DNA from 2 places in the Streptomyces sp. WMMB 714 genome. Region 2 is predicted to be linked to the other one. Evidence: riboswitches for the same ligand, from Rfam matches in the RefSeq annotation. Region 2 holds a riboswitch; the other holds the start of a gene.

Region 1 (11,536 bases), on a different contig from region 2:
GCGCGCGACGTCGCCGTACTGGCCCTGGAACGCCGCGGCTGGAGCGGCCCCGGCGTCAAAGAGCGCGCGATACGCGAGCAGTTGGACATGTCGCCCACCCGCTACTACCAGCTCCTCAACGCCCTGCTCGACGACCGGAACGCCCTCGCCCACGACCCGGTGACCGTCAACCGCCTCCTCCGCAGACGCGAGGAGCAACGCGCGCGCCGCTAGAACCGCCTCGGCGGCACACGCGGCACACGCGGCACACGCGGCACACGCGGCACGGCGGGACCAGGCACGCGCCATGCCGCCGTGCCCCTGAGCTGCCGATAGGCTCGCACTATGGCAGCCCTACCCACCCCCCGTACCGCCGCGGGGCGCGAGGGCCTCGACGCGATCACGGGCGACCCCGGGCGTGCTGTCGTCGCTCTCGACTTCGACGGCACGCTGGCGCCCATCGTCCCCGACCCCCGCGACGCCCGCGCCCATCCCGGCGCCGTCCCCGTGCTCTCCGGCCTCGCGCCGCGGCTGTGCGCGGTGGCGGTCATCACGGGGCGCCCGGCGGCGGACGCCGTGCGCTACGCGGGGCTCGAAGGCGTCGAGGGCCTCGAACACCTCACCGTCCTCGGCGCGTACGGGGCGGAACGCTGGGACGCCGCCACCGGCTCGCTCACCGCGGCGCCCCAGCCGCCCGGCGTCGCGGCCGTACGGGCCGAACTGCCCGGTCTGCTGCGGGAGTCGGGGGCGCCTCCCGGCACGGCGGTCGAGGACAAGGGCAGGGCGGTCGCCGTCCACACCCGGCGCACCGACGACCCCGCCGCCGCGTTCGCCCTCCTGAGCGGCCCGCTGCGGGCGCTGGCCGAGCGGCACGGACTGCTCGTCGAACCCGGCCGCATGGTCCTGGAGTTGCGTGCCCCGGGAGCCGACAAGGGCGCGGCGCTGGAGGCGTACGTGCGCGAGGCCGGCGGCGGCGCGGTGCTGTACGGCGGCGACGACCTGGGGGACCTCGCCGCGTTCGCCGCCGTGGAGAAGCTGCGCGGCGAGGGCGTGCCCGGCCTGCTGGTGTGCAGCGGCGGCGGTGAGACGGGCGAGAGCGTTCCGGAGGTCGCCGACCGGGCGGACGTCGTCGTCGACGGCCCGTCCGGCGTGGTCCGGCTCCTGGAGTCGCTGGCGGCGTCTCTTGCCGACGGTGCGGCGGGCCCCGACGCGCCCTAAAGCGCGTGCAGTTGGTCGAGGAACCAGCGGTCCGGCGGCAGCGCCGTGGCCGCCGAGGCGAGCCGCCGGGTGCGCTCCGTGCGCTCGGCGGGATCCATCGTGAGGCCCTCGTGCAGGGCGCGTGCGGTGTCCGCGATGTCGTACGGGTTGACCACCAGGGCGTCCCCGCCCATCTCCTCGTACGCTCCGGCCTCCCGCGAGAGCACGAGCGCGCAGCCCTCGTCGGAGACGACGGGCACCTCCTTGGCCACGAGGTTCATGCCGTCCCGGATGGGGTTGACCAGCGCCACGTCGGCCAGCCGGTAGGCGGCGAGGGAACGCGCGAAGTCGTCCTTGAGGAACAGCACGACGGGCGTCCAGCCGTCCGTTCCGTACGCCGAGTTGATCTCGTCGGCGACGCGGGACACCTCGTCCATGTAGTCGCGGTAGACGGCCAGGTCCTGCCGGGACGGGTAGGCGAGTGCGAGGTGCACGACTCGTTCGCGCCACTCGGGGTGGTCGTCGAGGAGGCGGCGGTAGGCGTGCAGTCCGCGCACGATGTTCTTGGACAGCTCGGTGCGGTCGACGCGTACGAGCGCCCGCCGCGGTTTCCCGTCCGGTCCGCTGCCGATCTCCTCGCGCAGCGCCGCGATCCGGTCGTAGACGTCCTCGCGGTTGGCGCGCTCCCGCAGGAACCCGGCGTCCGCGCCGAGGCCGTGCACCCCGAGCCGGGTCGTGCGGCCCTCCAGCGTGACGAGGAGCTCGCCGGTGGGCTCGTCCGTCCGGACGTCCGCGCCGAGCAGCCGCTCGCAGCAGTCGGCGAAGGCTGCCGCCCAGCGCCGGGTCAGGAACGCGGCGCGGTCCGCGCCGAGGATGCCGCGCAGCACCTCGCCGCCGACGGCGTCGGGCAGCATCCGGTAGTAGTCCGGCGGCGCCCAGGGGGTGTGCGAGAAGTGCCCGATGCGCAGGTCCGGACGGAGGCGGCGCAGCAGGCCGGGGACGAGCGTGAGGTGGTAGTCCTGCACCATCACCGCGGCGTTCTCGGCGGCCTCCGCCGCGAGCGCGTCGGCGAAGGCGCCGTTGTAGCGCTCGTACGCCGCCCACTGCCGCTCGAACTCCGTGTCGAAGGACGGTTCGAGGGGCGTCTGGTACAGCAGGTGGTTCACGAACCAGAGCACCGAGTTGGCGACCCCGTTGTAGGCGTCGGCGAAGTCTCCGGCCGGGATCTCCAGCATGCGCACGGACTGGCCGCCGGTGTCCGCGGGGTCCAGCCTGCCCGCGAAGCGGCGTGCCGCCTCGCGGTCGCCGTCGCCCAGCGCGGCGCACACCCAGACCGCTCCGCCGCCGTCGCCTCCGGTGCTCTCCGCGCTGATCGCGGACAGCCCCGACACGAGCCCTCCGCCGCCCCGCTTGACGGACAGCGAGCCGTCCTCGGCCTTCGAGTACGAGACGGGCCCGCGGTTGGAGGCGACGAGGACGCGGGCCGGGGCGTTTCCCTGCTGGGCGGAGCGGTCGGCAGCCATGGCCGGAGCTTAGCTGTTCCGTCCGAGGACAGATCCACGCAGACGTGACATGCGCCGCGCGTGGCGCCCGCCCCGACGCCGCGCCCTACGCCGCATGCCGGGCCGCGTACTCCGGGATCTCCCGCATCGGCGGACGCTCCACGGTGTCCACGGCGTGGCTGCGCGGTGCGAAGCCCCCGAACCCTCCGCCGCCGCCGACCCGTTCGAACTGCGTGAGCGTCGGGCGGGCCGGCCGGCCGCCGCGCGCCAGCCGCGCCTGCGCCGTGTGGTGGATCGCCGCGGCCATCCGCCCCAGCGCCTGCCCGTCCTGATGCCTGTGGTGGCGCACGCCCACGTCGACCTGGCCGAGCGCGTCGAGCCCGGCGGTGTGCAACGCGTCGACGAGCAGCCCGAGTTCCACGCCGTAGCCGACGGGGAAGGGCAGCTCCTCCAGCAGCGTGCGCCGTGCCGCGTACTCGCCGCCGAGGGGCTGGACGAAGCCGGCCAGCCGCGGCCAGTGGAGGTTCAGCAGCGGGCGGGCGACGAGCTCCGTCACCCGGCCGCCGCCCGAGGGGTCGCCGCCCAGCGGGCGGTCGTACATCGCCTTGACGAGCTGGAGCCGCGGGTCGGTGAGCAGCGGCCCGACGATGCCGGAGACGAAGCGGGCGGAGAAGTCCCGCAGGTCGGCGTCGACGAAGCAGACGACGTCGCCGCTCGTCACCAGCAGCGAACGCCACAGCACCTCGCCCTTGCCGGGCAGCGCGGGCAGCCGCGGCAGCACGTCGTCGCGGTGCACGACCTTCGCGCCCGCGTCTTCGGCCACCTGCGAGGTGCGGTCGGACGAACCCGAGTCCATCACCACCAGCTCGTCCACGAGCGGGACGGGAAGCGCCGGCGCCATCAGCTCGCCGCGGATCACCGAGACGATCTCCCCGACGGTCCGCTCCTCGTCGAGCGCCGGCAGGACCACGCTGACGCGGCTGCCCGTGGCGCGTTTGGCGGCCGCCAGCACCGCCGGCGGGCGTTCGCCGCACGACCAGGAGCGATGCCTCAGCCACTGCTCGACTTCCTCCAGCACGCACGCACTCCCTGTGATCCATCTCGCGGTTCGGACGCCTGTCTCAACGGCCGGGTCCGTCGGCTACAGTCTTGAACAACGCGGACGGCGTCCGCATGCCGGGTCCCGCCCGGCTCCCGCCGCCGTACTGCGCGGGCCGCCGACACGGCGTCCACAACTTCATACCGCTCATCCAGAGGGGCAGAGGGAACGGCCCGTTGAAGCCCCGGCAACCCTCCGGCCGGTCTCGCGTCCAGCGTCACAGCTGATGTCCAGTGCGAGGCTCCCGGCTCGGGAAGGTGCCAATTCCGTCTCGTGGCGAGATACGTCACGGGGAAGATGAGGAGAAAGGGCCTCGCCGAATCATGGCTGTTCAAGCTGCTTCCGAGCAGTCCACCCCCCTTCCCGGCGACGCGGGTGTCCGGCTCGGTCCCGCCGCCGCGCTCAGCTGCCGCGAATGCGGGGAGCGGCTGCCGCTCGGTCCGCTCTTCGCCTGCGAGGCGTGTTTCGGGCCGCTGGAGATCGCATACGACTTCCCCGGCGGCGATCCCGCCCGGCTCCGCGAGCAGATCGAGGCCGGGCCCGACAACATCTGGCGCTACGCACCGCTTCTGCCCGTTCCGGCGGACGTCGCCTCGAAGCCGAACATCAACCCCGGCTTCACCAAGCTCGTCAAGGCCGACCGGCTCGCCCGCGAGCTCGGCGTGACCGGCTCCCTCCACATCAAGGACGACTCCGGCAACCCGACGCACTCCTTCAAGGACCGCGTCGTCGCCATCGCCGTGGAGGCCGCGCGCGCCTTCGGCTTCACCACCCTCTCCTGCTCCTCGACGGGCAACCTCGCGGGAGCGGTCGGTGCGGCGGCGGCCCGCGCGGGGCTGCGCTCGTGCGTGTTCATCCCGCACGACCTGGAGCAGGGCAAGGTCGTCATGGCCGCGGTCTACGGCGGCGACCTCGTCGGCATCGAGGGCACCTACGACGACGTGAACCGTTTCTGCTCTGAGCTCATCGGCGATCCGATCGGCGAGGGCTGGGGCTTCGTCAACGTCAACCTCCGCCCGTACTACGCGGAGGGCTCCAAGACGCTCGCCTACGAGATCTGCGAGCAGCTCGGCTGGGAGCTGCCCGACCAGCTCGTCGTGCCCATCGCCTCCGGCTCCCAGCTCACCAAGATCGACAAGGGTCTGAAGGAGCTCGTCGCCCTGGGGCTGGTCGAGGACAAGCCGTACAGGATCTTCGGCGCGCAGGCCGAGGGATGCTCCCCGGTCTCCCGCGCCTTCAAGGACGGGCACGACGTCGTGCGCCCCGTCCGCCCGGAGACGATCGCCAAGTCGCTCGCCATCGGCAATCCGGCGGACGGCCCCTACGTGCTGGACATCGCCCGCAGGACGGGCGGCGCCGTGGAGGACGTCACCGACGCGCAGATCGTCGACGCCATCAAACTGCTGGCGCGGACGGAGGGCGTCTTCGCCGAGACGGCCGGCGGTGTGACGGTCGGCGTCACGAGGAAGCTCATCGAGGAGGGCCGGCTCGACCCGTCCCTCACCACCGTCGTCCTCAACACGGGCGACGGACTGAAGACACTGGACGCGGTGGCTCCGACGACGGGGCCGTCCGCGGTCATCCGCCCCAACCTGGACTCCTTCCGAGAGGCTGGTCTCGCATCATGAGCGTCAACGTCCGTATTCCGACCATCCTGCGTACCTACACCGGCGGTCAGGCGGAGGTGAGCGCCGAGGGCTCGACGCTCTCGGAGGTGCTGGCCGACCTGGAGAAGAACCACACCGGCATCGGCCCCCGTGTGCTGGACGACTCGGGCAAGCTGCGCCGTTTCGTCAATGTGTACGTGAACGACGACGATGTCCGGTTCGAGCAGGGCCTCGAGACCCCGACGCCCGACGGCGCGGGCGTTTCGATCATCCCGGCGGTGGCGGGCGGCTGCTGAGTCGTGAGGGCTCGGTGAAGGCCCTCTGCCGCTTCCGTCGACCCGCACCGGCGAATCGCCCCCTTCCAGGACAAGTCCGAAGCGGAGGGGGCGATTCCGCGTCTTGGGCCGCGATAGAGTGCGGGGAATCCCCGCCCCGCAAGTGATCCGGTACGTGCCGGACGCATATGAGAACGCGACAAGTTGTGCGCGAAATCGGGGCGGCAATTGTCGTGTTGGCGCACTATGCCTGGCCCTTCTTGCCCTGGTTTCCCGGGAGTTGAGGGCATTCGACCGCTCGGCCCCTGCCCAGATTTCTCGTCTTCATGGCCTGTTGCAGAGGGCGTCCGTGCAGATACATTCAGCCGCGGTCGACGCGTCCTGGCTCGTGTGTCCCGTGCTCCCGCCGTGGGGGAGGGGGCCGGCCGGGGGCGAGTTCTGACCCGGGTTCGTGAAGTGCGGGCTCGTGCAAGGGCCAGTAATAGGGGAGTTAGGCATGGCTCAGGGCACCGTCAAGTGGTTCAACGCGGAGAAGGGATACGGCTTCATCGCGGTCGACGGTGGTGCGGACGTGTTCGTGCACTACAGCGCGATCCAGATGGACGGCTACCGCACCCTGGACGAAGGACAGCGGGTCGAGTTCGAGATCTCGCAGGGGCAGAAGGGGCCGCAGGCTGACATGGTCCGCGTGACGGCCTGAGCGCCGGCCACACTGCGCAGAGTTGCTGGAGGGGCCGCATCCCGGTTTCGGGATGCGGCCCCTCTACGCGTGTCCACAGTGCTGCGGCTCGGCTTCCGGAGGGGCCGTCCGGCGCTCCCCGGCGTCCGGCGTGATGTCCTGAGGGCGCTTGCACTCGCAGGGGTCGAGTGCTAATCATTGCGTTAGCACTCTACGAGTGAGAGTGACAGACAAGGACCGGGTCGGTGAGGCTCGTCCGCCGCGTGGAGCAAGGAACCACGCGGTGAGCGTGCCGTCCGTCGCGGGCACCAGCGCGGTCCGGACAGCCCCGTCCCCTGGTTGTGCAGGGGGATCCCCAGTCCGGGAGGGACCACTTCACATGGCCAAGATCATCGCGTTCGACGAGGAGGCGCGGCGCGGCCTCGAGCGCGGGATGAACCAGCTCGCCGACGCCGTCAAGGTCACGCTCGGCCCCAAGGGCCGGAACGTCGTGCTGGAGAAGAAGTGGGGCGCTCCCACGATCACCAACGACGGTGTCTCCATCGCCAAGGAGATCGAGCTCGAGGACTCCTACGAGAAGATCGGCGCCGAGCTGGTCAAGGAGGTCGCGAAGAAGACGGACGACGTCGCCGGTGACGGCACGACGACCGCGACCGTCCTGGCCCAGGCGCTCGTCAAGGAAGGTCTGCGCAACGTCGCCGCGGGCGCCAACCCGATGGCCCTGAAGCGCGGCATCGAGCGCGCCACCGAGGCCGTCTCCGCCGCCCTGCTGGAGCAGGCCAAGGACGTGGAGACCAAGGAGCAGATCGCCTCCACCGCCTCCATCTCCGCCGGCGACCCCCAGATCGGCGAGCTCATCGCCGAGGCGATGGACAAGGTCGGCAAGGAAGGCGTCATCACCGTCGAGGAGTCGCAGACCTTCGGGCTGGAGCTGGAGCTCACCGAGGGCATGCGCTTCGACAAGGGCTACATCTCCGCGTACTTCGCCACCGACATGGAGCGCATGGAGGCGGAGCTCGAGGACCCCTACATCCTCATCGTCAACTCCAAGATCGGCAGCGTGAAGGACCTGCTGCCGCTGCTGGAGAAGGTCATGCAGTCCGGCAAGCCGCTGCTGATCATCGCCGAGGACGTCGAGGGCGAGGCCCTGTCCACGCTGGTCGTCAACAAGATCCGCGGCACCTTCAAGTCCGTGGCCGTGAAGGCCCCGGGCTTCGGCGACCGCCGCAAGGCCATGCTGGGCGACATCGCCATCCTCACCGGCGGCACGGTCATCTCCGAAGAGGTCGGCCTCAAGCTGGAGAACGCCGGGCTGGACCTGCTGGGCCGCGCCCGCAAGGTCGTCATCACCAAGGACGAGACGACCATCGTCGACGGCGCGGGTGACAGCGAGCAGGTCGCCGGCCGCGTCGCGCAGATCCGTGCGGAGATCGACAACTCCGACTCGGACTACGACCGCGAGAAGCTCCAGGAGCGTCTGGCCAAGCTGGCCGGCGGCGTCGCCGTCATCAAGGCCGGTGCCGCCACCGAGGTGGAGCTCAAGGAGCGCAAGCACCGCATCGAGGACGCGGTGCGCAACGCCAAGGCAGCCGTCGAGGAGGGCATCGTCGCCGGTGGTGGCGTGGCTCTGCTCCAGGCTTCCAGCGTCTTCGAGAAGCTGGAGCTGGAGGGCGACGAGGCGACCGGTGCACAGGCCGTCAAGTACGCGCTGGAGGCTCCGCTCAAGCAGATCGCGATCAACGCCGGTCTCGAGGGCGGCGTCGTGACGGAGAAGGTGCGGAACCTGAAGAAGGGTCACGGCCTCAACGCCGCGACCGGCGAGTACGTCGACATGCTGGCCGAGGGCATCAACGACCCGGCCAAGGTCACGCGCTCCGCGCTGCAGAACGCCGCCTCCATCGCGGCGCTCTTCCTGACGACGGAGGCCGTCATCGCCGACAAGCCGGAGAAGGCGGCCGCGGGTGCGGCCGACCCGACCGGTGGCATGGGCGGTGGCATGGACTTCTGATCGCGCAGCGGTCAGCAGTCCCGCCCGCACCAGCCGGGCAGGTCGAGGACCGAGGGCGGCATCCCGGAGCACCGGGGTGCCGCCTTCGGCATGTCAGACGCGGGCGCCGTTGTCGTCCGGCCGCCGCCCCCGCGGCCGCTTGTGCGGTTCACGTGGCCGCGGCTCCGGCGGCCGGCTTCCGGAACCACCGCCCTCCTTGGGCCGCTTGGCGCTCGCGTTGCGGCCTCCGGCCCCGCCGCGGCCGGGCTTCCCGGGGTCCCGGCGCTTCTCGAACTCGACGGCGAGCGGCGCCCCGACGAACATCGACGAGTACGAGCCGACGACGATGCCGATGAGCAGGGCCACGGCGAAGTCGTTGAGCGAGTCGCCTCCCAGCGCGGCGAGCGCGGCGACGATGAACAGCGCCCCCATACCGGTGTTGAGGGTGCGCGGCACCGTCCGTACGACAGCCCTGTTGACGATGTCGCGGAACGCCGTCCCGCGCGGGGTGCGTCCCTCGCTGCGGACGCGGTCGAAGATGACGACCGAGTCGTTGACCGAGTAGCCGATCACGGTGAGCAGCGCCGCGAGGAACACCCCGTCCACCGGTTTGCCCAGCCAGGCGAACGCCCCGACGAGGATGACGGCGTCGTGGGCGAGCGCGAGGACCGAGGCGGCCGAGAACGTCCAGCGGAAGCGGAACGCGAGGTAGGCCAGCTGTGCCGAGAGGGCCACGGCCAGGGCGATCAGGGCGTTCTGGCGCAGCTCGTCGCCGAGGCTCGGCCCGAACAGTTCGTCGCGCACCTTGTCGGCCTCTCCGCCGAGCTCGGCGAGTGTCGAACGTACCGTCGCCTCCTGCTCGTTGGTGAGGTGCTCCGAGCGCACGGAGATCTCCTCGCCGCCCGAGCTCTGCACGAGCGCGTCCGGGATGCCGGCGTCCGCGAGCGCGGCACGGGCCTGCTCGGGGGCGACGGCCGAGGACGTCGTGTACTCCACCAGCCGGCCGCCGGTGAACTCGACGCCGAAGTCGAGCCCGCGCAGCACGATCCCGGCGACCGCGGCCAGCACCGCGAGGGACGAGAAGGCAAGCCACCGCCGCCCGTGCCGCATCCAGTCGGGGGCACGCTCGGTCAGCCTTGTGCGTACCCGGCCGAGCGAGGCCAGACCCGTCAGCTTCGGGCGGGCGCGGACGGCGCGGCGGGCCACCACGGAGTCCGCCAGTACCCGGGTGATGACCAGCGCACTGACCATCGAGGCCAGCACGCCGATCGACAGCGTCACCCCGAAGCCGCGCACCGGCCCGGAGGCGAGGGTGAACAGCAGCAGTGCGGCGAGCAGCGTCGTGACGTTGGAGTCGACGACCGCGCCGAAGGCGCCGCGGAACCCCTTCAGCGTGGCGGTCCGCAGACTTCTCCGCCGGGGCGGCGCGGACGCGTACTCCTCGCGGGCACGCTCGAAGACGAGGACGTTCGCGTCGACGGCCATGCCGATCGCGAGGACGAAGCCCGCGAGGCCGGGAAGGGTGAGCGTCGCTCCGAACGCCAGCAGCGCCGCGTACGAGATCAGTCCGTAGCAGAGCAGGCCGATCGCGGTGAGGAGGCCGAGCAGCCGGTAGACGGCGACGATGAACGCCGAGGTGAGCAGCACGCCGATCACGGCGGCCCACGCGCTCGCCTCGATGGCCTCCGCGCCGAGCGTCGGGCCGACGGTGCGCTGCTCGATGACCTCGACCGGCACGGGGAGGGCGCCGCCCTCGATCAGCGTGGCGAGTTCCTTGGCGCCCGCCTCGCTGAAGTCGCCCGTGATCTGGGTGTTCCCGCCCTTGATGCCCTGGTCGCACTGGACGGACGGGTCGATCTGCGGCGACGAGATGACCTTCTCGTCCAGCACGATCGCGACGCGCCGCTGCGGATCGCCGGGAGCGGCGCAGGCGGCCTTGCCGGTCAGTTCGGCCCAGGTGTCCTTGCCCTTCGACCGGAAACCCAGGTCGATGAACCAGCCGGAACCCCGCTGGGAGTCGATGGCCGCCTCGGCGGCCTTCACCTCCTTCCCGGTCATCGCGGCGTCGCCGACCTGCACGCGCCGCCCGGACTCGTCGGGCAGCACGCCGCCCTCGCCCGCCCGGGAAGGCTTCTCGCCGGTGCCCTTGGGCGGGGTGCCCTTGACGGGGTGGAAGGTGAGCTGGGCCGTGCGGCCGAGGACCTCGGCGGCTTCACGCGGGTCCTGGAGTCCCGGCAGTTCGACGATGATGCGGGTCTCGCCGGAGCGGACGAGGGTCGGTTCAGCGACGCCCAGCGAGTCGACGCGCTGGCGCAGCACCTCCATGGCGTCGTCCGTCGTCCGGGACGTGGCTTTCGATCCGGCGGAGTCGCGGGCTTCGAGGACGATCTGCGTACCGCCGCGCAGATCGATGCCCAGGCGGGGCTGTTTCGTGACGGCGAGTACCGCGGCCAGAGCCATGACGGCAAGCGCGATCACCGCCCGCACCCTGTTGGCGCGAGTCATGGGTGTTCTTCCTCCTGCACAGGCACACCGGCAGCCGTCCGGGACGGACTCCGGTGCTGGTCGGCTTGGGGTCCGGGGCGCCCTCGGCGCGAAGCGGAGGGGCCGCCGGGTGATGCCGGCGACGCGCGGGACGGACGCGGGAGTACCGGGCGCGGGGCGCCGGTTCACCGCGTCAGCGCGTGCGACCGCCGGGTGTCAGATGCCTGCCGGGGAAGGGGGTGCGCGCCCGTGGCGCGGCGACCGGTGCGCGAGGTGCGCGGCCGAGACGGAGGGCGGCGCCGGGAGGACGGAGCGGTCCCAGGCCGGGTTCTCCCGCGCTGCCTCGGGCAGGAGCGGAGCGTCGGGCTGGCCGGCGAGCAGGGGCGGAGCGGAACGCGCCACCCGCATGTGGAACGCGTCGTCCGCCGCGTCGGGTCCGGGCGCGGCGCTGACCGCGTGCGCTCCGGCAGCCTGGACCGGCTGGTGCGGGGCCGCCGCGACGGGCGAGGTGCCGCCGAGTACGGCCAGGACCACGGCGAAGAGGACGCCGATCAGGCGGACGGACCGGCGTGAGGGCGACGCCGTGCGGCTGATCACCATGCGCTCTCCTCACCGGTCCGGCCGTGACCGCGCTGGATCGGCGGCGCGCGGTCTGCCCACCATGCCACAGGCGCCGTCCGGCGGTGCGGGATCGGGCGGTGTGCCGGTGCCGGGGCGGCCGGGGAGT
Region 2 (11,536 bases):
ATACACGGAGCTGGTCGAGAAGGACGGCATCTCGCTCTCCTCGGACCCCTACGGCTCGGTGTTCTACCTGACCACCGGCTTCCACGGGTTGCACGTCACGGGCGGGCTCATCGCGTTCCTGCTCCTGCTCGGCAGGACGTACGCGGCCAAACGCTTCACGCATCAGCAGGCCACTGCGGCCATCGTCGTGTCCTACTACTGGCACTTCGTCGATGTCGTCTGGATCGGCCTCTTCGCCACGATCTACCTGATCAAGTAACCGGTCGGGCGACGTCCGGGCCCGTCCCGGACAGTGACAGACACCAAAAGCAGCATCGACGCAGAAGATCCTGACACCGGGGTAATCCGTGAAAAAGCTCTCCGCACGACGGCGCCATCCGCTGGCGGCGCTCGTCGTCCTACTCTTCGCGCTGGCGGCCACCGGGGGGCTGTACGCCGCGTTCGCCCCCGCAGGCGAAGCGAAGGCCGAACAGGCCTCGAGCCAGTCCCTCGCCATCGAAGAGGGCAAGAAGCTCTACGCCACCGGCTGCTCCAGTTGCCACGGGACGGGCGGCCAGGGCACCAGCGACGGCCCGAGCCTCGTGGGTGTCGGGTCGGCTGCTGTGGACTTCCAGGTCGGCACCGGCCGCATGCCCGCGCAGCAGCCGGGCGCACAGGTGCCGGAGAAGAAGAAGATCTACAGCCAGGACGAGATCAACCAGCTCGCCGCGTACGTCGCTTCGCTGGGCTCCGGTCCTGTCACGCCCACCAAGGACCAGTACGACCCGAGCGGCGCCGACATCGCCAACGGCGGCCAGCTCTTCCGTACGAACTGCGCCCAGTGCCACAACTTCACGGGTGAGGGCGGCGCTCTCACGCACGGCAAGTACGCCCCGGGTCTCGAGGACGTCACGCCCAAGCATGTCTACGAGGCCATGCAGACGGGCCCGCAGAACATGCCGTCCTTCCCGGACAAGGTGATGCCCGAGAAGGACAAGCGCGACATCGCCGCCTACCTGAAGACGGTGAACAGCAAGGACTCCGAGCAGCCCGGCGGCTACAAGCTGGGCGGCCTCGGGCCGGTGGCCGAGGGCCTGTTCGCCTGGATCTTCGGGCTCGGTGCGCTCATCGTCGTCGCCGTCTGGGTCGCGGCTCGTACCGCAAAGGCCAGGAAGTCATGAGCGAGACTGGATCACACGAGAACGTGTCTGACGAGAAGCTGCCGAGCGCGCAGGAGAACGGTCACGGCGCGGTGGCCACGGCGGACGATCCGTTCGCCGACCCCGGTATGCCGCCGCACGAGCCCCGCGTCCAGGACGTCGACGAGCGGGCGGCCAAGCGCTCCGAGCGCGTCGTCGCGATGCTCTTCACGGCGTCGATGCTGGCCACGGTGGGCTTCATCGCGAGCTTCGTGGCCATTCCGGTCGACAAGTTCGTGTACATCTGGCCGATCGGCAACATCGGCGCGCTGAACTTCGCGCTCGGCACGACGCTGGGCGTCGCCCTCTTCTGCATCGGCGCGGGCGCGGTCCACTGGGCGCGCACCCTGATGTCGGACCACGAACTGGTCGACGAGCGGCACCAGATCGCCGCCGAGCCGGACACCCGGGCGAAGGTCATGGAGGACTTCCGCCAGGGAGCCAAGGAGTCCGCCCTCGGGCGGCGTCCGCTCATCCGGCGGACGATGTTCGGTGCGCTGGCGCTCGTCCCGTTGTCCGGTGTCGTACTCCTGCGCGACCTCGGGCCGCTGCCCGAGGACAAGCTCGAGCACACCCTGTGGTCCAAGGGCAAGCTGCTGGTCAACGAGAACACGCACGAGCCGCTCCGCCCCGAGGACATCACCGTCGGTTCCCTGACGTTCGCCATGCCGGAGGGCCTGGAGGAGCACGACGAGGAGTTCCAGAAGGAGATCGCCAAGGCGGCCCTGATGCTCGTCCGCCTCGAGCCCGAGGACATCAAGGACAAGCGGGAGCTGGACTGGTCCCACGAGGGGATCGTGGCCTACTCCAAGATCTGTACGCACGTCGGCTGCCCTGTCAGCCTGTACGAGCAGCAGACGCACCACGTGCTCTGCCCGTGCCACCAGTCGACCTTCGACCTGTCGGACGGTGCGCGAGTGATCTTCGGTCCGGCCGGCCACGCGCTGCCGCAGCTCAAGATCAGCGTCAACAACGATGGATTCCTCGAAGCTCAGGGCGACTTCGAAGAACCCGTGGGCCCCGCCTACTGGGAGCGTCGAGCATGAGTACTACAAGCGAGAGCACCGCCACGAAGAAGCAGGCACCCGCTGGTGAACGGGTCGCCGACTGGGCGGACGGCCGGCTGGGCATCTACAGCCTCGCCAAGGCCAACATGCGCAAGATCTTCCCGGACCACTGGTCCTTCATGCTGGGTGAGGTCGCGCTCTACAGCTTCATCATCATCATCCTCACGGGCGTGTACCTGACGCTGTTCTTCCACCCGTCGATGAACGAGGTGGAGTACCACGGCAGTTACGTGCCGATGCAGGGCGTGCTGATGTCGGAGGCGTTCGCCTCCACGCTGGACATCAGCTTCGACGTGCGCGGCGGTCTGCTGGTGAGGCAGATCCACCACTGGGCGGCGCTGATCTTCCTCGGCGCGATGTTCGTCCACATGATGCGCGTCTTCTTCACCGGCGCTTTCCGCAAGCCGCGTGAGATCAACTGGCTGTTCGGCTTCCTGCTGTTCGTGCTGGGCATGTTCACCGGCTTCACCGGCTACTCCCTGCCGGACGACCTGCTCTCGGGCACCGGCGTGCGGTTCATGGAGGGCGCGGTCCTGTCCGTGCCGATCGTCGGCACGTACCTGTCGATGTTCCTCTTCGGCGGCGAGTTCCCCGGGCACGACTTCGTCGCGCGGTTCTTCTCCGTCCACGTGCTGCTGCTGCCGGGGATCATGCTGGGCCTGCTGGTGGCCCACCTGATCCTGGTCTTCTACCACAAGCACACGCAGTTCGCGGGCCCCGGCCGTACGAACAAGAACGTCGTCGGAATGCCGCTGCTGCCGGTCTACATGGCCAAGGCGGGAGGCTTCTTCTTCCTCGTCTTCGGCGTCATCTCCGTCATCGCGGCGACGTTCACCGTCAACCCGATCTGGGTGCTCGGCCCGTACCGTCCGGACCAGGTGTCGACCAACGCGCAGCCCGACTGGTACATGGGCTTCTCCGAGGGGCTGATCCGCGTCATGCCCGGCTGGGAGATCCATCTGTGGGACCACACGCTCGTACTGGGCGTCTTCATCCCGCTGATGGTCTTCCCGCTCGTGCTCGCCGCGATCGCCGTCTACCCGTTCATCGAGTCCTGGGTGACGGGCGACAAGCGGGAGCACCACATCGCGGACCGGCCGCGGAACGCCCCGACCCGTACGGCCTTCGGATGCGCCTGGATCGCCTGGTACACCGTCATGCTGATCGGCGGCGGCAACGACCTGGTGGCGACGCACTTCGACCTGTCGATCAACGCCATCACCTGGTTCGTGCGCATCGCCTTCTTCGTGGTGCCGGTCGTGGTCTTCTTCGTCACCCGGCGGATCTGCCTGGGGCTGCAGCGAAGGGACAAGGAGAAGGTGCTGCACGGACGCGAGTCCGGCATCATCAAGCGGCTCCCGCACGGCGAGTTCGTCGAGGTGCACGAGCAGCTCTCCCAGGAGCAGCTGCACACGCTCACGGCGCACGAGCAGCACAAGCCGTACGAGATCGGCCCGGAGACCGACGAGAACGGCGTCCAGCGCAAGGTGGGCCGCGCCCAGAAGCTGCGCGCCCGGTTCTCGAAGGGCTACTACGGCGAGCAGGCTCAGATCCCGAAGCCGACCGCCGAGGAGTACCGGGAGATCACCAGCGGCCACGGCCACCACTGAGGTACCGCTGCTCCGAGCGGGCAGCGCAGCGTCGCACACGAGGGGCCGGGCTTCCCAGAGGGGAGCCCGGCCCCTCGGGCGTGCGGAAGGCGTACGGCCGGCCTGATGGGTCGCGGCCCGATCCGGGTGATGTCCTGGTCGGGGCGTCAGGCGGCTAGGGTGGGGTCGGCCGGGATGCACGCACAGCGGAGCCGCCCGGCCGAGTCCCCCGCCGTGCCTCGTGGTTCGTGCCCGGTCGCGTTCGCTGCCTGCGTGAGCCTCCGGCACCGGGGTGGACGTCCGTTCTCCGCGTTGCAGGACCTCAGGAGGGATCATGAGTGCCGTTCCGTCTGCCGGCTCTCCCGCCCCCAGCGCCTCCGGCCTGGGAGCTGCCCCCGGGGGTTCCCACACCTGGCCGGACGTACTGACCTCGCTGCTCGCCGGGGAGGACCTGGGCGCCGACGCCACCGCCTGGGCGATGGACCGCATCATGCGGGGGGAGGCAAGCGACGCGCAGATCGCCGGTTTCGCGGTGGCGCTGCGGGCGAAGGGCGAGACGGTCGACGAGATCACCGGTCTCGTACGGGCCATGTACGCGCATGCCAACGTGATCGAGGTCCCCGGGCCCACGGTCGACATCGTCGGTACCGGCGGCGACCGCGCGAAGACGGTGAACATCTCGACGATGTCCGCCATCGTGGTCGCGGGCTGCGGCGCGAAGGTCGTCAAGCACGGCAACCGCGCGGCCTCCAGCGCCAGCGGCGCGACGGACGTTCTGGAGAAGCTGGGCGTCAATCTGGAGTTGACTCCGCAGCGTGTCGCCGAGGTGGCCTCGGAGGCGGGCATCACCTTCTGCTTCGCCGTGAAGTTCCACCCGTCGCTGCGCCATGTGGCCAACGCCCGCGGTGAGTTGGGCATCCCCACCTCGTTCAACTTCCTCGGCCCGCTGACGAACCCCGCACGCGTACAGGCGCAGGCGACAGGTGTGGCGAACGCCCGGATGGCTCCCATCATGGCGGGCGTGCTCGCCGCACGCGGTTCTTCCGCGCTCGTCTTCCGCGGGGACGACGGGCTGGACGAGCTGACGACCACGGCCACGTCCACCGTGTGGGTCGTACGCGACGGCGAGGTGCGTCAACAGTCGTTCGACCCGCGTGACGTGGGCATCGACATCGTGCCGGTGGAGGCCCTGCGCGGAGCGGACGCCGCGTACAACGCGGACGTGGCGAGGCGGGTGCTCGACGGTGAGAGGGGCCCCGTGCGCGACGCGGTGCTGCTGAACTCCGCCGCGGCCCTCGTCGCCCTCGAACCGGGCGACGCACCGCTGGCCGATCAGATCCGCGCGGCGATGGCCCGGGCGGCCGAGTCCGTGGACAGCGGTGCGGCCAGGGCGTCGCTGGAGCGCTGGGTGGCCGCGAGCCACATGTGACGGCGCGGCACCGCCGTCCGGCAACCGGGCAGGGCGGGGGCTTCCGCTCTCCGGGGCAGGGCGGCGGCGCCCGTTCCGTGTGCTGTCCGCGATGCGGACGCCCGGGCGCCGTCGCGGCAGCCGTGTGCCATACTCCCGCGCAGGTCACGAGTGACAGCGATCAAGGCCCCGGCCCGCTGTCCGGCAACCCTCCTTTCCGTGGTGGGGTGCCCCGGGTGATGACCGGGCCGCATGGCAGCAAGGCCGTGCGGCAAGCACGGATCCCTCTGTCCCGCCCGCGGCGGGCAGGCCCCCGGCCAGGGATCCCTGGTCTTGAGGGAGTCCTCCGTGAGTCAGCACGTCACATCCGCAGCCCCTGCACCCGCGTTCCGCTCCTCGGCTGTGTCTTCGGTTCCCGCGGTTCCCGCGGTTCCCGCGGTTCCCGCGGGCGCCGATGCCCGTCAGGCCCGGGCCGGCGTACCGGCCGGGAGCCCTGAGTGTCCGGTGCTGCCCGTGCTCGGCCTGGACGTGCGCGTCCCGCTCGTCACGGGCGGCGAGACGACGTACGCCGCGCTGGACTACGCGGCGAGCGCCCCCGTCCTGCAGCGGGTCTGGGACGAAGTGGCCTCGTACGCCCCGTACTACGGCAGCGTGCACCGGGGCGCCGGCTATCTGTCGCAGCACTCCACGGCGCTCTTCGAGGAGAGCAGGGCGACGGTCGCGCGTTTCCTGGGCTGCCGGGAGGGCGACCGGGTCCTCTTCACCCGGTCCACGACGGATTCGCTGAACCTGCTGGCGTCCGCCGTGCCCGAGGGCACCCGCGTGTACGTCTTCGAGAGCGAGCACCACGCGGCCCTGCTGCCCTGGAGGGGGCTGTCCACGACGTGGCTCGACGCGCCCCGTTCGCCGGAACAGGCCGTCGCGGCGCTGGAGGAGCGGCTGCACGCCGAACCCGCGGGCCCGAAGCTGGTGTGCGTGACGGGGGCCTCGAACGTCACCGGCGAGATCTGGCCGGTGAGGCAGCTCGCCGACGCCGCGCACCGGCACGGCGCACGCATCGTGCTGGACGCCGCGCAGCTCGCCCCGCACCACCCCGTCGACATCGGCGAACTGGACGTCGACTGGGTCGCGTTCTCCGGGCACAAGCTGTACGCGCCGTTCGGCGCGGGCGTGCTCGCGGGCCGCTCCGACTGGCTGGACGCGGCGGAGCCGTACCTGGCAGGCGGGGGCGCCAGCCGGAGCGTCGTACGGGAACCGGGCGGCGCCGTGGAGGTGGAGTGGCAGGCCGGTCCCGCCCGGCACGAGGCGGGCTCCCCGAACGTCATCGGCGCCTACGCCGTCGCCGCCGCCTGCAGGGCGCTGGACGAGGCCGGCTTCGGCCGGCTGGTCGCCCGCGAGCGCACCCTGACCGCGAGGCTGCTGACCGCGCTGGCCGAGGTCCCCGAGGTGGAGGTGCTCTCGCTGTTCGGCGCCGGTTCGCCGGGCGAGGCCGCCGAAAGCCGGGTGGGCGTGGTGTCGTTCGTGGTGGAGGGCTGGAACAGCTCGCACTTCGCCGCCGCGCTCTCCGCGGAGTACGGCATCGGCGTGCGCGACGGCCTCTTCTGCGCGCACCCCCTCGTCCGGACGTTGCGGGGCGCCGGAAGCGAGCAGCGCGGCGGGTGCGGAGCAGGCGTCACGGGCGGCGGAGGCGACCTCGACGCGGTACGGGTCAGCTTCGGCGCGGGCACGCCGGACGAGCACGTCGAACGGTTCGTACGGGCGGTACGCGAGCTCGTGCGCAACGGGGCGCGCTGGAACTACCGCACCGTGGACGGGCGCTGCGTACCGGAGGAGCGCCCGGAGGCGGAGGAAGCGGCCGGCGGAGCTGCCGCCGGTGGCGGGGGCGCGGCGCGGGGCGGGATCGCCGGACGTACGGCACGGCCCCGCCCGGAGTCCGGAAGGGTGACGGTCTTCTGACGACCGCTCAGGAGTCGAGCCCGATCGCGAACGCCGACTCCAGGTCGTGCTGCGAGTAGGTGCGGAAGGCGATGTGGGTCTCCGTCGACCGCACCCCGGGCACCTTGCTGATCTTGCCGGGGATGATGTCCGCGAGGTCGTCGTGCTGCGCCACGCGCACGAGCGCGATCAGATCGTGGGCACCGGTGACCGAGTAGACCTCGCTGACGCTCTCCAGCGCCGCGATCTGTTCGGCGATCTCGGGGATGCGGTCGGTGCTGGTCTTGATGAGCACGATCGAGGTGATCACGGTGGGGACTCTCCCTGGGTCGCCGGGGCGGGCGTGCCCACTGTAGCCGTACGGAATCGCAGCCAGGCGTAGAGGAAGCCCAGCGTGAACCCGACGACGTGGGCGAGGTAGGCGACGCCCGGCCCGTCGCCGTCCTGCCGTGTGGCGATCCACTGCAGCGTCAGCCAGAAGACCAGCACCAGCCAGGCGGGGAAGCGCAGCGGCAGGAAGAGGAGGAAGGGGAAGAGGCTGGTCACCCGCGCCTTCGGATAGAGGTAGAGGAAGGCGCCGAGCATCCCCGAGACGGCACCGGACGCCCCGACGAGCGTCTGGCCCGAGTGGTGGTGGGCCGCCGCGTAGCAGAGCATGGCGATGTAGCCGACGGTCAGGTAGCACAGGGCGAAACGGACGGGGCCCATCCGCATCTCGACCGGGCCGCCGAAGACGTACAGGAAGAGCACGTTGCCGAGCAGGTGCAGCCAGTCCGCGTGCAGGAAGAGCGCGGTGAGAGGGGTGAGCAGCGGACGGAGAGCCGCCCTGTCCCACAGGGTGCGGGGCAGTACACCCCACTGCTGGAACCACTCGGCCTGAGCGCGGTGCAGCGAAGCACCGGTGCCGTGTACGGGCAGGAAGCCGGAGGCCGGGCTGATGAGGAAGACCAGGCAGCAGAGGGCGATGAGCGTACAGGTCAGCACGGGGCGCTTCGGCATGAGGCGGATCATGATGGCTCGGTCACCGGGCAGACTCCTCGACACACGGGGACGGGCGGCAGGTCTTAGGGTTACGGCAAGCACTGCCGCGCTTCCGTCGGGTTACCGCACGCAGGCGTACACGCACCGCACCGAAGCCCGTGAACGCTCGAAGGAATGAGGTCGAGGCAATGGCGGTCCCCGTGCCCACCGCAGGCACCCGGTGGCGCTGCACGCTGTGCGGCAACCTGACGCGCTTCGACGTGACCCGTTCGAGCAGGGTCGTGGAGTACGTCCATCTGGATCTGGCCGGTGAGTCCAGGGTCGAGGAGCAGGAGGTGCTCAGTGAGAGCATCGAGTCCGTGCGCTGCCGGTGGTGCGACACCGCCGACCAGGTCGAGCTCGTCGACCGGCCGGGCGCAGAGGTCTGAGAAACGGCAGGTGTGACGGTGGTGGAAGCGACGGGCGGCGGCGGGGAGCGTGAGCCGTCGACGTCGGATGCCGCGCCGGAGCCGCACGAGAATGCCGGGCCCGGTGCGGATGCCCGCACCGGTACGGATGCCGGTACGGGTGAGGAGGCCGGTGGGGCCTCCGGTGCCGGCGAGATCATGGACCGTCCGCTTCCCGACAGGGTGCGCCGCCGCGTGGTGGCCCTCACCGGGGACGCTCTCGGCGGGCTGACGGTCAGCGAGCTGCCCGTGCCGCTGCGCCAGTACGCCCGCTTCACCCCCCAGCGCCGCACGAAGTTCGCCGCCAACGCGATGGCCACGTCCCTGGAGAAGGACGCGGTCTTCCGCGAGCGGATCGCCGAGCAGCTGCGCGAGCGCTTCCCCGACCTGACCGAGGCGCTCTCCTCGGCGACCCCGCCGCCCGCCGCCGACCCGGTCGACGTGGCGGCGGTGGCGTACGTGCTGCGCCCGGCGGACTGGCCGAAGCTCGTCGCCGCGGCGGGCGAGGAGGCTCAGCGCGCGCAGGCCGAGCAGGCGGGGGAGGAGGCTCAGCGCGAACTCGTCCGGCTCCGGCGCGAACTGTCCGGCGCCCGCGCCGCCGCCCGTACGGAGGCGGAACGCGGACGCAGTGAACTCGAGTCGCTGCGCCGGGAGTTGGAGGCCACGCAGCGGAAGCTGCGCAGCGCGCAGAGCGACGTGAAGCGCGGCGAGGCCGCCGCGCGGAAGCTGCGGGCGGAACTGGACGAGCTGCGCTCGGCCGCCGCCGCGGAGAAGACGGCCGCGGACAGCGAGAGCCGGCGGCTGCGCACACGGCTCGCCGAGACCGAGGCGGCGCTGGAGGCGGGGCGCCGGGCCGCGCGTGAAGGGCGCAGCGTCGAGGACATGCGGGTCCGTCTGCTGCTGGACACGGTCCTGGACGCCGCGCAGGGCCTGCGTCGCGAGCTGGCGCTGCCGCCGACGGAGAGCCGCCCGGCCGAGACCGTCGACGCGGTCGAGCCCGGCCGCATGACGCCGCGTGACATCGCAGCGCGCGCGCTCTCCGAGACGGACCCCGAACTCCTCGACCAGCTCCTCTCCCTTCCGCAGGCGCATCTGGTCGTCGACGGCTACAACGTCACCAAGACCGGTTATCCGACGATGCCGCTGGACAAGCAGCGGCTGCGCCTCCTCGGCGGGCTCGCCGGGCTCGCCGCGCAGTCCGGTGCCGAGGTCACCTGCGTCTTCGACGGGGCCGAACTGGCCGCGCCCGTGCTGCTCGCGCCGCCGCGGGGCGTGCGCGTGCTGTTCAGCAAGCCGGGGCAGATCGCGGACGAGCTGATCCGCCAGCTCGTGCGGGCGGAGCCGCCGGGCCGTCCGGTGGTGGTCGTCTCCTCCGACCGCGAGGTGGCGGACGACAGCGCGGCGGCGGGCGCCCGGCCCGTGGCGTCGGCGCTTCTGCTGCGGCGCCTCGGGCGTACGTGACGGCCCGCCGGGCAGGCCGGCGGCCGGGCGGGCGTGCTCTCGTACTCGCGTCGCGGTGAGCAGCCGCCGGCGGCCCGTTCCCGGCGCTGTCGAACTGTTTCTTGGGGCTTTCGCCGTGAACCCGGCGCCGTGCAGCGGGCCGTTCACCCGCCGGGTGCGTCGTCCCACAGGCTCCGCAGGTGGGCGTCGAGCGCTTCCCGCGCGGCTTCCTCGCTGAGGTGGCCGACGAGCACGTGCGTGGTGAGGCCGTCGGCGAGCGCCAGCAGTGTGCGGGCCTGGACGTGCGGGTCCGCCGTTCCTGTGGCCTCCCGCAGCAGAGCCGCCACCGTTTCGTGGAACTGCGCGTAGCCGGACCGCAGTTCGGCGGCGAGCGGGGGGCTCACCGCGGCCTTCGCGACGAACGCGAGCCAGACGCGTGCCTCTCCGCGGTTCTCCTCCCGCAGCAGCGACATCTCGGAGAGGGCGTGGCCGAGAGCGGACCTGACCGACTGCGCAGGGCTGCTCGCGAGCCGCACGTCGCTTCGGGCCCGGACGCGCGCACCGACGTGCCGTACGGCGAAGACGAGCATCTGCTCCTTCGTGGCGAAGCAGCGCTGGACGGCTCCCATGGAGACCCCGGCACGGGCGGCCACGTCCCGGAGCGTGACGCCCTCCAGCCCGTTCTCGTCGGCGAGCAGGCACACCGCTTCCGCGATCCGGGAGCGCCTGCGTTCGTGGTCGACCTGCCTCGGCACGGCTTCCGCTCCTCCGCTGTTATTCCGATGCGCTCGTATCACTTCGAGAGTACCGTTCCGATGCGAGCGCATCGGAACGAGTGGGAGGACTCCATGGACGAGGCCACGGACGGCTGGTGGGCGCAGCCGGCGGAGCGTCAGGCGGCAGCCGTGCGGGACGGCGAGGTCCCGGCCGCGGAGATCGTCGAGAGCCATCTGGCGCGCATCGCCCGGACCGGCCCCGCGGTGAACGCGATCACCCGGCTGCTGGCGGAGAGCGCCCGCAGGGACGCGGCGGAAGTGGACCGCCGGTGTGCGCGGGGCGGCGACCCGGGTCCGCTCGCCGGGGTGTGCTTCACCGTGAAGGAGAGCATCGCCGTCGGCGGCGTGCCCACCACGCACGGGGCCGTCCGGTTGCGGAACCTCGTGGCGGAGCGCGACGCGCCGCCCGTGGCGCGCCTGCGGGCCGCGGGGGCAATCCCGATCGGGCACAGCAACATGCCGACGCTCACGCTGGCGGGCATGCATCCCCGCAGCGAGCTCTTCGGGGAGACGCTCAACCCGTGGGACCCGGCCCGCACCCCCGGCGGCTCCAGCGGCGGCGACGGAGCCGCGGTGGCCTGCGGCATGGCCGGGCTGGGGCTCGGCAACGACGCGGGCGGATCCGTACGCGTCCCGGCCTCCTTCTGCGGTGTCGCCGGTCTGAAGCCGACGCAGGGCCGGTTCGCCGCGGATCACCGGATGGGCCCGGACGATCC

What was found. A riboswitch is a leader RNA that binds a small molecule or an ion and turns the genes downstream of it on or off. The one in region 2 is predicted to bind S-adenosylmethionine.
Region 1: linked by a shared signal. The riboswitch ahead of thrC (threonine synthase) and the one ahead of H181DRAFT_RS10605 (aminotransferase class V-fold PLP-dependent enzyme) in region 2 are both predicted to bind S-adenosylmethionine.

Annotation. Positions count from the first base shown of each region.
Region 1 is NZ_FMHJ01000013.1:88,204-99,739, reverse strand. It holds gene H181DRAFT_RS22245 (DUF3263 domain-containing protein) at 1-213, shown strand, start outside; gene otsB (trehalose-phosphatase) at 325-1,197, shown strand; gene H181DRAFT_RS22235 (alpha,alpha-trehalose-phosphate synthase (UDP-forming)) at 1,194-2,699, opposite strand; gene H181DRAFT_RS22230 (glucosyl-3-phosphoglycerate synthase) at 2,785-3,756, opposite strand; SAM riboswitch class I at 3,922-4,081, shown strand; gene thrC (threonine synthase) at 4,101-5,405, shown strand; gene H181DRAFT_RS22220 (MoaD/ThiS family protein) at 5,402-5,680, shown strand; gene H181DRAFT_RS22215 (cold-shock protein) at 6,156-6,359, shown strand; gene groL (chaperonin GroEL) at 6,718-8,346, shown strand; gene secD (protein translocase subunit SecD) at 8,440-10,830, opposite strand; gene H181DRAFT_RS22200 (hypothetical protein) at 11,026-11,409, opposite strand.
Region 2 is NZ_FMHJ01000005.1:97,538-109,073, forward strand. It holds gene H181DRAFT_RS10580 (aa3-type cytochrome oxidase subunit III) at 1-259, shown strand, start outside; gene H181DRAFT_RS10585 (cytochrome bc1 complex diheme cytochrome c subunit) at 348-1,160, shown strand; gene H181DRAFT_RS10590 (cytochrome bc1 complex Rieske iron-sulfur subunit) at 1,157-2,224, shown strand; gene H181DRAFT_RS10595 (cytochrome bc1 complex cytochrome b subunit) at 2,221-3,855, shown strand; gene trpD (anthranilate phosphoribosyltransferase) at 4,169-5,263, shown strand; SAM riboswitch class IV at 5,406-5,526, shown strand; gene H181DRAFT_RS10605 (aminotransferase class V-fold PLP-dependent enzyme) at 5,747-7,198, shown strand; gene H181DRAFT_RS10610 (Lrp/AsnC family transcriptional regulator) at 7,206-7,487, opposite strand; gene H181DRAFT_RS10615 (rhomboid family intramembrane serine protease) at 7,484-8,176, opposite strand; gene H181DRAFT_RS10620 (hypothetical protein) at 8,347-8,586, shown strand; gene H181DRAFT_RS10625 (NYN domain-containing protein) at 8,764-10,065, shown strand; gene H181DRAFT_RS10630 (TetR/AcrR family transcriptional regulator) at 10,209-10,799, opposite strand; gene H181DRAFT_RS10635 (amidase) at 10,893-11,536, shown strand, end outside.